2 regions of the Actinomadura sp. SCN-SB genome follow, and region 2 is predicted to be linked to the other one. Evidence: predicted binding sites of a transcription regulator. Region 2 holds the regulator's gene; the other holds the start of a gene.
The links. Region 2 encodes LexA, which represses DNA repair genes until DNA is damaged. Its sites were predicted from a motif close to TCGAACANNTGTTCGA; they were not measured.

Region 1: the regulator LexA is predicted to act here: its motif matches at 2,960-2,975, upstream of uvrA (excinuclease ABC subunit UvrA).

What each region holds. Positions count from the first base shown of each region.
Region 1 is NZ_JBIMPP010000017.1:94,415-100,369, forward strand. It holds gene uvrA (excinuclease ABC subunit UvrA) at 1-2,760, opposite strand, end outside; gene ACGWYJ_RS14135 (MBL fold metallo-hydrolase) at 2,998-3,810, opposite strand; gene ACGWYJ_RS14140 (hypothetical protein) at 3,853-4,380, opposite strand; gene ACGWYJ_RS14145 (MBL fold metallo-hydrolase) at 4,581-5,246, shown strand; gene ACGWYJ_RS14150 (AAA family ATPase) at 5,415-5,939, shown strand; gene ACGWYJ_RS14155 (adenylate/guanylate cyclase domain-containing protein) at 5,947-5,955, opposite strand, start outside.
Region 2 is NZ_JBIMPP010000051.1:16,564-22,518, forward strand. It holds gene ACGWYJ_RS27510 (vitamin B12-dependent ribonucleotide reductase) at 1-1,881, opposite strand, end outside; gene nrdR (transcriptional regulator NrdR) at 1,998-2,471, opposite strand; gene ACGWYJ_RS27520 (LysM peptidoglycan-binding domain-containing protein) at 2,899-3,168, opposite strand; gene lexA (transcriptional repressor LexA) at 3,493-4,191, shown strand; gene ACGWYJ_RS27530 (ATP-binding protein) at 4,782-5,198, opposite strand; gene ACGWYJ_RS27535 (hypothetical protein) at 5,174-5,545, opposite strand; gene ACGWYJ_RS27540 (helix-turn-helix domain-containing protein) at 5,660-5,955, opposite strand, start outside.

The DNA.
Region 1 (5,955 bases), on a different contig from region 2:
GCCCTCCGGGCCCATGTCGACGATCCAGTCGGCGGTCTTGATGACGTCCAGGTTGTGCTCGATGACGATCACCGTGTTGCCCTTGTCGACCAGGCCGTTCAGCACGTCCAGCAGCTTGCGGATGTCCTCGAAGTGCAGGCCGGTGGTCGGCTCGTCCAGCACGTAGATGGTGCGGCCGGTGGAGCGGCGCTGCAGCTCGGACGCCAGCTTGACGCGCTGGGCCTCGCCGCCCGACAGGGTCGGGGCGGGCTGCCCCAGCCGGACGTAGCCCAGCCCCACGTCGTTGAGGGTCTTCAGATGCCGGTGGATGGCGCTGATCGGCTCGAAGAAGGCGGTGGCCTCCTCGATCGGCATGTCCAGCACCTCGGAGATCGTCTTGCCCTTGTAGTGGACCTCCAGCGTCTCCCGGTTGTAGCGGGCGCCGTGGCAGACCTCGCAGGGGACGTAGACGTCCGGCAGGAAGTTCATCTCGATCTTGATGGTGCCGTCGCCCGAGCAGTTCTCGCAGCGGCCGCCCTTGACGTTGAAGGAGAACCGGCCCGGCTGGTAGCCGCGCACCTTGGCCTCGGTGGTCTGCGCGAACAGCTTGCGGATGTGGTCGAACACGCCGGTGTAGGTCGCCGGGTTCGACCGGGGCGTGCGGCCGATCGGGGACTGGTCGACGTGCACCACCTTGTCGAGCAGGTCGACGCCGGTGACCCGGCGGTGCTTGCCCGGCACGGTGCGGGCCCCGTGCAGCTGCTTGGCCAGCGAGTTGTAGAGGATGTCGTTGACCAGGGTGGACTTGCCCGAGCCCGACACCCCCGTGACGGCGGTGAACACGCCGAGCGGGAACGTCACGTCGACGTCGCGCAGGTTGTTCTGCCGGGCGCCCTTGACGGTGACCTCGCGGCCCTTCTGCCGGGGACGCCGGATGCGCGGCACCGCGATCTCCCGGCGGCCCGACAGGTACGCGCCGGTCAGCGACCGCTCCGACGCGACCAGGTCGTCGACGGTGCCCGACACCACGATCTCGCCGCCGTGCTCGCCCGCGCGCGGGCCGATGTCGACCACCCAGTCCGAGGCGCGGATGGTGTCCTCGTCGTGCTCGACGACGATGAGGGTGTTGCCCATGTCGCGCAGCCGCAGCAGCGTGTCCAGCAGCCGGTGGTTGTCGCGCTGGTGCAGGCCGATGGACGGCTCGTCCAGCACGTACAGGACGCCGACCAGGCCGGAGCCGATCTGGGTGGCCAGCCGGATGCGCTGCGCCTCGCCGCCGGCCAGCGTGGCGGACGCGCGGTCGAGGGTCAGGTAGTCGAGGCCGACGTCCAGCAGGAACCCGAGGCGCGCGTTGATCTCCTTGAGCACCCGCTCGGCGATCTGCCGCTCCCGCTCGTTCAGCTCCAGGGACAGCAGGAACTTGGCGCACTCGCCGATCGGCATGGCCGCCACGTCGGCGATGGACCGGCCGCCCATGGTGACCGCCAGGATCACCGGCTTGAGCCGCGCGCCGCCGCAGGCGGGGCAGGGGATCTCCCGCATGTAGCCCTCGAACTTCTCCCGGGTGGAGTCGCTCTCGGACTCGGCGTGCCGCCTCTGGATGTAGGGGATCACGCCCTCGTAGGAGGTGTAGTAGGAGCGGGTGCGGCCGTACCGGTTCTTGTACTGGACGTGTACCTGGGTGCTGTGGCCGTTGAGGATCGCCTTGCGCGCCTTGGCGGGCAGCTTCTCCCACGGGGTGTTGAGGTCGAAGCCCATGGCGTCGCCCAGCGCCGACAGCAGTCGCAGGAAGTACTCGCTCACATGCCCGTTGGACCACGGGGAGATCGCGCCCTCGCCCAGCGTGAGGGTCGGGTCGGGGACGACCAGCTCGGGGTCGACCTCCATGCGGGTGCCCAGGCCGGTGCACTCCGGGCAGGCGCCGTAGGGCGAGTTGAACGAGAACGAGCGGGGCTCCAGCTCCTCGAACGACAGGTCGTCGTAGGGGCAGTAGAGGTGCTCGGAGAACATGCGGGTGCGGTGCTCGTCGTCTTCGGGCAGGTCCACGAAGTCGAGCACGATGGTGCCGCCGGACAGGCCCAGCGCGGTCTCCACCGAGTCGGCCAGCCGCTGCCGCGCCGACTCCTTGACCGCGAGCCGGTCGACCACCACGGAGATGTCGTGCTTCTCCTGCTTCTTCAGCCGGGGCGGCTCGTCCAGCCTGATCATCTGGCCGTCGACCAGCGCCCGCGAGTAGCCCTTGGACTGGAGCTCCCGGAACAGCTCCAGGTACTCGCCCTTGCGGCCGCGGATCACCGGCGCCAGCACCTGGAACCTGGTGCCCTCCTCCAGCTCCAGCACCCGGTCGACGATCTGCTGCGGGGCCTGCCGGCTGATCGGGCGGCCGCACTCGGGACAGTGCGGGTGGCCGATCCTGGCGTACAGCAGCCGCAGGTAGTCGTAGACCTCGGTGATGGTGCCGACCGTCGAGCGGGGGTTCTTGCTGGTGGACTTCTGGTCGATGGACACCGCCGGGGACAGGCCCTCGATGAAGTCGACGTCGGGCTTGTCCATCTGGCCCAGGAACTGGCGGGCGTAGGCCGACAGCGACTCCACGTACCGGCGCTGGCCCTCGGCGAAGATCGTGTCGAAGGCCAGGCTGGACTTGCCGGAACCGGACAGCCCGGTGAACACGATCATGGAGTCCCGCGGCAGGTCGAGCGAGACGTCCTTCAGGTTGTGCTCGCGTGCTCCACGCACGATGAGTCGGTCATGCACGGCGTCGTTCCGGTTCCTCTTCATGGGCGCGGCGATGATGCCGGCGCGGTCACAGGCTAGCCGGAAGGTCGGACGGTTCCGGTCGTCCCCGCGGCCCCCGCTCCCGCGTCCCTGGATCTGTGTCCCTGGATCTCCAACGTGGATGTAACAGCGGCGCCCGCCACCGCATTTCCCAGGTGATCACGTGTCACTCGCCTCCCCGGAGTGACGGGCGCACCGGAAACCGTACACGTGTTCGAAGATCTACCGCCACCCGGAGCGTCAGACCGGCCCGTCGTCCAGGGCGTGTTCGAGGTAGCGGTCGGCGGAGCGGCGCACGGCCTGCTTGCCGTCGGCCTGGACGACCCGTCCCCAGAACGCCCCGTAGACGCGGGCGAACGGGTACGGCTCCAGCAGGCGCAGCGCCCGGCGCACGACGCGGGGCCGCTCGGGGATGAGGTTGGGGTAGCTGTACATGAAGCTCACCCAGTCGCGGTCCATGACCACCTGAAGGATGTCGCCCGACAGCAGCGCGCCCCGCCCGTCCTCGCCGTCCCGCCAGTGCAGGACCTGGCCGCCGGCGAAGTGGACGCCGGCGTTGATGAGCGTGAGCCCGTCGGCGATCTCCAGGGTGTCGCCCGTCCAGAAGGTCACCGCGTCGTCGGGACGGGCGACCCACCGCCGGTCGGCCTCGTGGATGAAGACCGGCGCGTCGAAGGCCCGCGACCATTCGATCATCGTCCCGTAGAAGTGCGGGTGGCTGATCGCGATCGAGGCGACGCCGCCCAGGTCGCGCACCTGGCGCACCAGGTCGTCGTCGAGGTGGGTGATCATGTCCCAGAGGACGTTGCCCTGGGGGGTGCGCACCAGCAGGGCCCGCTGGCCTATGGCGGTCTTGGGCTCGGCGCCGATCCCGACGATCCCCGGCCCCTCCTCCTCGACCCGGCCGCGGTGCCCGGCGGCGCGCAGGTCGGCCAGCGTGGTCCAGCGCTGCCCGCCCCAGCCGACGTACTGGCGCTCGTCGTCGCAGATGGGGCAGTCGGGCCTGGCCTCGGCGTACTGGACGCCACAGGTGACGCAGATGGGGTGACTCATGGAGATCATTCTGCCCCCGCCCGCCTTCCGTTCGCCCTCGGGTCACCCGCCCGGACCGGCCGCCGCCATCACCAGCGACCACAGCGCGAACAGCACGGCCGTGACCACTCCCCACACGACCGCCTGCCAGGCCAGGTCGGCGCAGCGGTGCGCGGCGCCCAGCAGCCTGCGCAGCTCGGCGTCCCGCAGGCCCGTGTCCAGGGACGCGGCCAGGCCGATCGGCGTCCACGGCACCGACGGGTCGAGCGGCGCTCCCGTAGCCGCCCGTACCGAGCCCAGTGCCGACACCAGCGTGCGCCGGGACCGCACCGCCAGCGAGGCCGACGTCGCGAACGCGCCGGTGACCGCCACCAGCGGAAGCTGGGCGAGCAGGGACGGCCAGCCGGCGTAGGCGAGCTGCGTCACCGTCCCCATCGCCACCAGGAACAGCAGCACCGCGGCGATCGCCGCGTCCTGCCCGCACAGCCGGAGCAGCGCGCAGGCGTGCCCGAGCAGGTCCTCGGGTGCTCCGGTGCCCGGCCCGCGGTCGGGACCGCGGCGCGGAGCACCGGAACGTGACGTCGTGACCAAGGCGCCCTCCACTTCGATCGTGCCGTCGCACTTCGATGGTGGGACCGGACGCCCGGAACTTCCGTCCCGCACGACACGGTTGAGATGAGTCGGCTGACGCATTCCCGGTCGGGGTTTTCCCGGGCGCCCCGCGTTCATGGGGTGGGGCCGATGGGGGAAGATGGTCCCTTGAGATCACTGCCGCTACCGCGGAGGCGCACATGGGCTACACGGGAAACGTCGAGGTCGGAGGCGCTCCCGACCGCCGGGAGCTGCCCGGGCTCACCGTCACCAAGCTGGCGGTGGGACCCTACGACAACAACGCCTACCTGCTGCGCTGCACCGCCACCGGGGAACAGGTGCTGATCGACGCGGCCAACGAGGCGTCCCGGCTGCTGGAGCTGGTCGGGGACGGCCCGCTCGCCCGTGTGGTCACCACCCACCGGCATCAGGACCACTGGGAGGCGCTGAGCGAGGTGGTCCGGGCGACCGGCGCCGCCGTGGTGGCGCACCCGTTCGACGCGGAGGCGCTGCCGGAGCCGGTGACCGAGCCGGTGGAGCACGGCGGCACGGTCCGCGTCGGCGAGGCGACGCTGGAGGCGATCCACCTGCGCGGCCACACGCCCGGCTCGATCGCCCTGCTGTACGACGCCGGCGGCGAGCTGGCCGAGCGGCCGCACCTGTTCACCGGGGACAGCCTCTTCCCCGGCGGGGTCGGCAACACCTGGGGCGATCCCGTACGGTTCAAGCAGCTACTGTCGGACGTCGAGGAGCGGGTCTTCGACCGCCTTCCCGACGCCACCTGGTTCTATCCCGGCCACGGCAAGGACTCCACCCTCGGCCGCGAGCGCCCCTCGCTGCCGGAATGGCGCTCGCGCGGCTGGTGAGCGCCCCAGGAACCACTGGCGGCGGGTGTTCGTTCTTCCGACCGGCAGTGTTCACGGGGGCGCTACACCGGGAGAGGAATAATCCGCGAGCTCAAGAGGGCGGAGTCCGAACAGGGGGCGGGTGCGACGGGCGCCGAGCTGCGCTATCCGGCCGGGTCCCTCGTGCTGGTGGCGGGGCTGCCCGGCGCGGGCAAGAGCACGCTTCTGGAACGGCTCTACCGGCTGCGCGGTGACGAATGCGGGCCGGTCCGCATCGACGGCGGATGGGTGATCGACTCGCGGCAGGCCCGTAACCGCTGGGCGCGGCTGCTGCGGCCGGTTCCGGCCCGCGCACGGGTGCCCCTGGTGAACGCGACGCATGTGTGCTGGATCGCGCGCGCCGTCCTGCGCGGTGACGGCGTGGTCGCCCACACCCGCGGCACCTGGCCGCACATCCTGCATCTGTTCGCGTGGATGGCGCGCAGGCACGGCTCCCAGGTGCACCTCGTCCTGATCGACGTGGATCCCGGCACCGCCCTGGCGGGGCAGGTCGCCCGTGGCCGGGTGGTGACCACGGTGACGTTCGCCCGGCACGTCCGCCGGTGGGGGCCCCTGGTGCGGCGCGCTCGCGCGGGCGCCGTCCCGCCGGCCGCCACGGTCACCCTCCTCGACCGCGCGCGGGCCGACGGCCTGCGCGCGATCCATCTGGGCTGACCGCGCGCTACGGCTC
Region 2 (5,955 bases):
GTCCGACACCCGCACCGAGTTGTTGGCGTTCTGGTACTGGACGCTGGCGATGTCCTTGCCGCCCAGGTCCATGTCGAACCCGGCGTCGCGGAGGGCACGGATCTTGTCCTCCTCGCGCGCCTTGGTCTCGATGAACTCGGCGATGTCGGGGTGGTCCACGTCCAGCACGACCATCTTGGCGGCCCGCCGGGTCGCGCCGCCGGACTTGATCGTCCCGGCGGAGGCGTCCGCGCCGCGCATGAACGACACGGGCCCGCTGGCGGTGCCGCCGGACGACAGCAGCTCCTTGCTGGACCGGATCCGGGAGAGGTTCAGGCCGGCCCCCGAACCGCCCTTGAAGATCACCCCTTCTTCCTTGTACCAGTCCAGGATCGACTCCATCGTGTCGTCCACCGACAGGATGAAGCAGTTGTGGACGCGGATGTTGTCGGCAAGGAACTCGCCGCTCTCGGTCTGGATGTCGTAGACCTCCATCGGGCCGAGGTGCTCGATCCGGGTGATCTCAAGAAGCTCGGTGGCCTGCGCGGGCCGCCCCGGCTTGGCGAAGCCCTCGTCCAGCCGCATGGTCGTGGACGGATCGACGAAGCCGATCTCATCGCTGAAGGCGCGCCGGTCACCGACCGTCTCGATCCGCAGCGTCCAGCCCGGCTCCCGGGCCTCCACCTCGGAGAAGATGCCGAAGCGGAGCAGCAGCCGCTGCATGCCGCGGATCAGCTCCTCCGAGGCCAGGTCCAGCTCGACGACGGTGGACGACACCGAGCCCACGGCCTGGAAGACGCTGCGCAGATACGCCGCGACCACCGGCAGCGGCGCGGCGTAGAGGCGCCGCGGAACCGCCATGTCGGCGCCGCGGGCGCGCAGGCCCCACGCCTCCACGAAGGCTTCCACGGCCTCCCCGTGCAGCCGGGTGTGGCGGCGGTCCGGCGTCTCCACGCGCTCGTGCCGGTCGACGTCCGGGAAGACGACGCCCAACTGGCGCGACACCCAGTCCAGCTCGGCCTCGGTCACCGTCGTCGCCTCGACGGCCCCGTCCTCGCCGACGACCCCGCCGACCTGCAACCATCCGGCCAGCGCCGCCTCCGCGATCCCGCGGGCGGTGATCTCCGCTTCGCCGTAGGAGTCACGGCGGTGCCATTGCAGGCGGTCGCCGGTCCTCAGCTCACCGGCCTCGACGAACGCGCCGTACGTGTCGTCGTCCGCCTTCCAGACCAGGTGGTCGGCGGTGACGTCGAGCGTGTAACCGGCCTTGGTGTGCAGGCGCAGGACGTCCCGGACACCGTTGGCCTTGGTGGCGACGATGCGGGTGATGCCGTTCGCGTCGTACACCTTGGCGCCGACCGCGTCGTCCTCGACGAGCCCGCCGATGGGGACGAGACCGGCGGGGGTGCTGACCAGCGAGTCGTAGGGCAGGCACGCCGAGACCTGCTGCGGGCTCTTGGTGCCCACGTTGAACCAGACGGGGGAGTTGAAGGCGAACATCTGGTGGACGAGGGCGTACTTCAGCTCGTGCTCGAAGATCTCGGCATCGGCGTCGGTGGCGAAGTAGCCGTGGGCGCGGCCGGTGTCGACGTACACCTGGACGACCCGGTCGACCAGCTGCTTCAGGCTCCACTCGCGCTGCGGCGTGCCGACGGCGCCGCGGAAGTACTTGGACGTCACGATGTTGACCGCGTTCACCGACCAGAAGTCGGGGAACTCCACGCCGCGCTGCTCGAAGTTCACCGAGCCGTCGCGCCAGTTGGTCATGACGACGTCGCGGCGCTCCCAGCGCAGCTCGTCGTACGGATGCACGCCGGGCGTGGTGAAGATCCGCTCGATCTTCAGCCCCTTGCGGCCCCCCTTGCCGCGCCGGGCCGTCGAGCCGCTCACCGTCTCCGTCATGCCTTCCCCCTCTCGGGCCCCCGCCTGCGGGCCCTGTTCAGGACAACCCCGCCCGGCGGCGGTGTCATCCCGCCGCGGGCCCTTGTCTTGGTCTGCTGTTTCCGCTGCTCGAACGCCTAACGAGGAGGTGCGGGCTCCCCCGGGGAACCACCCTTGCGCAATGCCTCGATCTCCCGCGCGAAGTCGTCCAGCGACTCGAAACCCCGGTAGACGGAGGCGAACCGCAGATAGGCGACCTCGTCGAGGTCTCCGAGCGGTCCCAGAATGGCCAGGCCGATCTCGTGGGAGGGAATCTCCGCCACGCCCGTCGCCCTGATCGATTCCTCCACCCGCTGCCCCAGCTTGGCGAGCGCATCCTCGTCCACCGGGCGGCCCTGGCAGGCCCTGCGCACCCCGGCGATGATCTTTTCCCGGGAGAACGGCTCGGTGACCCCGCTGCGCTTGGCCACCATCAGCAGCACGTTCTCCTGCGTGGTGAATCGCTTGCCGCATTCCGGGCACGACCGGCGCCGCCTAATGGCGGCACCGTCATCGGTGGAACGGCTGTCGATCACTTTGGTGTCGGGGTTTCGGCAGAACGGGCAGTGCACGTCCCCCTCCTTCCCCGTCGCACTCGGAAACCAAATGACCACAAGAACACAACTTGTGGTTAATGACATCCATGTAACTACTAGATGTTGTGGTCAACCGTACGAGCATCCCGATCGCATCGCAACCCGCATCGCGGGACCCGCCGTTAGACCCTGGTCACACCAGCCTCCCGCGCCCCTCTGGGCGTGTCGCACCCACGCGCCCATCCCGAGCGGGCCTCAGACCCGCACGCGCTGAGCACAGCCGGTCACACCCGCCGGGTCAGCAGCTCGACCACGAGCACGGACGACATCCAACAGCGACAGGCTGAACGAGCAGCCGACGCCTAGTGAGAAGCACCGTGATCGTCCCGAGCCGCATGGCGCCGAGCCTCACCCGGAGATCGCAGCCAACGCCACAGACACCCCGTCCCCCAAGCGGACAGCGTCAGTGCGCCGGGACGAGCAGCCGCTGACCCGGGTGGACGATGGAGCCGGAAAGGCCGTTCAGGTCGGCTATGCGTTGAACGGTGACCCGAGGGTCGCCGTCGGGGTCGTTACGCTCGGCGACGTCCCAGAGAGTCTCGCCAGGACCGACCACGTCCGTCGGAACGGCGCCACCGATCGACGTGTCGTCCTGGCCACCGGCCCGCGCGCCGGGCCCCGCGGTCAACCAGAACGTCACCAGCAGCGTTCCGGCGGCAAAAGTGATCAACACGGCGCGTCCGCGCCGCGTCAGCCGCAGCGGCGGCGGCTCCTCAGCACCCCGCGAAACCGTCCTTGCCGCGTACGTGGATCGTGGACGGGCGCGCGTTCCAGCACCCCGCCCATCAAGCGCTCCCGTCATCTCGGCCCTCCCCGCGGTCAGCCGGTGATCTCCGATCGTCGAATGCACTTTCGATCGAACGCCTGTACGATGTTCTATCGCATGGGTGTGGCAGAACGCGAGACATTCTTCGAACAATTGTTTGATCATTCTGCCCGGACGCGATAGCGTTCATGACCAGGAGTGACCGATCCACCGCCGGGGAGGCGACGAGCGATGAGCAAGGTCCGGGAGCTGCCGGACGGGCCGATGGACGAGAGCGGCCTCACCCAGCGGCAGCGCATGGTGCTGGAGGTGATCCGCGATTCCGTGCAGCGTCGCGGGTATCCCCCCTCGATGCGAGAGATCGGCGAGGCGGTGGGCCTGACCAGCACCTCCAGCGTGTCGCACCAGTTGCGCGCGCTACAGCGCAAGGGCTTCCTGCGCCGCGACCCCAACCGGCCCCGGGCGGTGGAGGTACGGGTGCCGGGCACCACCCCGGTCCGGACCGACGACGACGCTTACGAGTCCGTGACGACATCCGAGTCCTCGTCCCGGCCCGCGCCCGCGTACGTCCCGCTGGTCGGGCGGATCGCCGCCGGTGGCCCGATTCTGGCCGAGGAGGCCGTCGAGGACGTCTTCACCCTGCCCAAGCAGCTCGTCGGAGAGGGCACCCACTTCCTGCTGAAGGTCACCGGTGACTCGATGATCGACGCGGCGATCGCCGACGGCGACTGGGTCGTGGTACGCCAGCAGCCGGTGGCCGAGCAGGGCGACATCGTCGCCGCCATGATCGACGGCGAGGCGACCGTGAAGACCTTCAAGCGCCGCGACGGCCACATCTGGCTGATGCCGCAGAACCCCGCGTACGAACCCATCCCCGGCGACGAAGCGTCGATCCTGGGTCGCGTGGTAGCGGTCCTCCGCAAGATGTAACCCAGCGAACTTCGCATCGCAGGCGCAAGCTGCGCTGTATTGATTGCAAGCACGAGCTGCGCTCCTCGCCTGGCGGCTCGTCGCTTGTCGTGCTTGCGGCGATCGCTGCATCGCTCCGACTCGCCCAGGGGCTCGCTCCGCGATCAGGGTCTCGCTAGCGCTCGCCCCTGCCTTCGGACGCGATCGCAACGCTTGAGCGACCGTCCGGGGCTGGGGCGACGAGCTGAGGCAGTTACAAGGGTTGGCAGTGCCAACGAGATCGGGCGGCCAGCGCCCTCCTTCTCCGGTACCGCGCGTGATCGCTACATCGCTATGACGCGCCTCGGTGGCTCGCTGCGCGATCAGATCCTTGCTTCGCTGGAATCCGCTTTCGGTCGCGATCGCAACACCTGGGGTTGTCGGGCCGTCGAGCAGGCGGGCTGAAGCCCGCGTTAGGTGGCTTCCCTGGTCGCGGCATGTTGGTCAGTGACGCGCAGCAGCTTGAAACACCGCCAGCCCCGCCGCTCGACCGCCAGGGCCAGCAGATCCAGGTACCGCACTGCCGTGGCGCGCCCCAAGCGGGTACACCACCCCAAGATCGACCAAGCCGCCTAAAGAGCGCACTTCGCCCACACGATCTTCCCGCCTTCCATCGTCGCTCGTGTACCCCACTGGTGAACGAGCCGGGACATCATCAACAGCCCCCGTCCCGAAGTGGAGTCATGATCTTCAGACCCCACGACCGGCAGTCCCGGCCCGTGATCCCAGACCTCGATCACCGCCAGACCATCGCGCTCGTCCCGGAACACCCGCACCACGATGAACCCCGCCCCATGCCGGTAGGCATTGGTCACCAGCTCAGTGACCACCACACGGCCGACGTAGTCATCCTGATGCCCCCACTCACGGAACCGCTCCGCGAGGAAGCTCCGGGCAAGAGCGGGAGCGCGATCAGTAGGGGTGAGTACCAGCGTCGGGGTCTCAGGTACGTCGGCGGTGAGGATCAAACTTGAGGCGTTGTCGAACACCGGTCACCTTCCCCGACCAGGATCGCCGCCAGTAGCTCAGGGGCGCGCTCGACCTCATCCACCGGGGCCACGCCTTCGCCGCCAGGCTCCACCACCAGCCACAACCGGCCGCCGATCCAGCGGGTCCCCACTGCTACCGAACGGTCCGGACGATCAATTTCGACCACACGCGGGACCGGAGGTGGCTGGCCGTGCCGCACAACCCCACAGGCCAGCCGGTGAGGATGGGTCACGACAGCCGCATCCAACGCCGCCAGATGCAACCGCCGCGCACCGAACGCATCATTCAGCCTGGCCGTCGCCGGATTCGCCGCCGGTGTGCCATCGCTTGCCGCGTCGCCGGTCATGCGCTCTCCCCATTACGGTCTGCATACGTCCGCGTGTGAGAGGTGACATTAGAAGCCGGCGCGAGTGACGACCCGCACCATCGTGAAGGGAAAGAACCCGCACTCTTGTGCGGGTCAGACGACCCCAGCACGGTGAGCTAGCCCGCGGAGTTCCGGAGTGCTCGCTCGATGCTCACGACGAACCAGCTCAGTGAGCAGGTCATTGGTGCGCGCGTCATATTTGATCAGCTCTGGCGAGAGCCGTTCTGCTTGCAGCAACGTGTTCACCGCCGCAGCGTCCTTACGCTGGAGCGCGTACGCCCGTGCCAGGTCGAGGGACACCTGAGCGCGTCTCCCCAGCAGCCCTGGACCGAGGTGATCTAGGTCGAGGGATTCGCCTCGACTGACCGCAAGCTTGGCATCCCCGAATG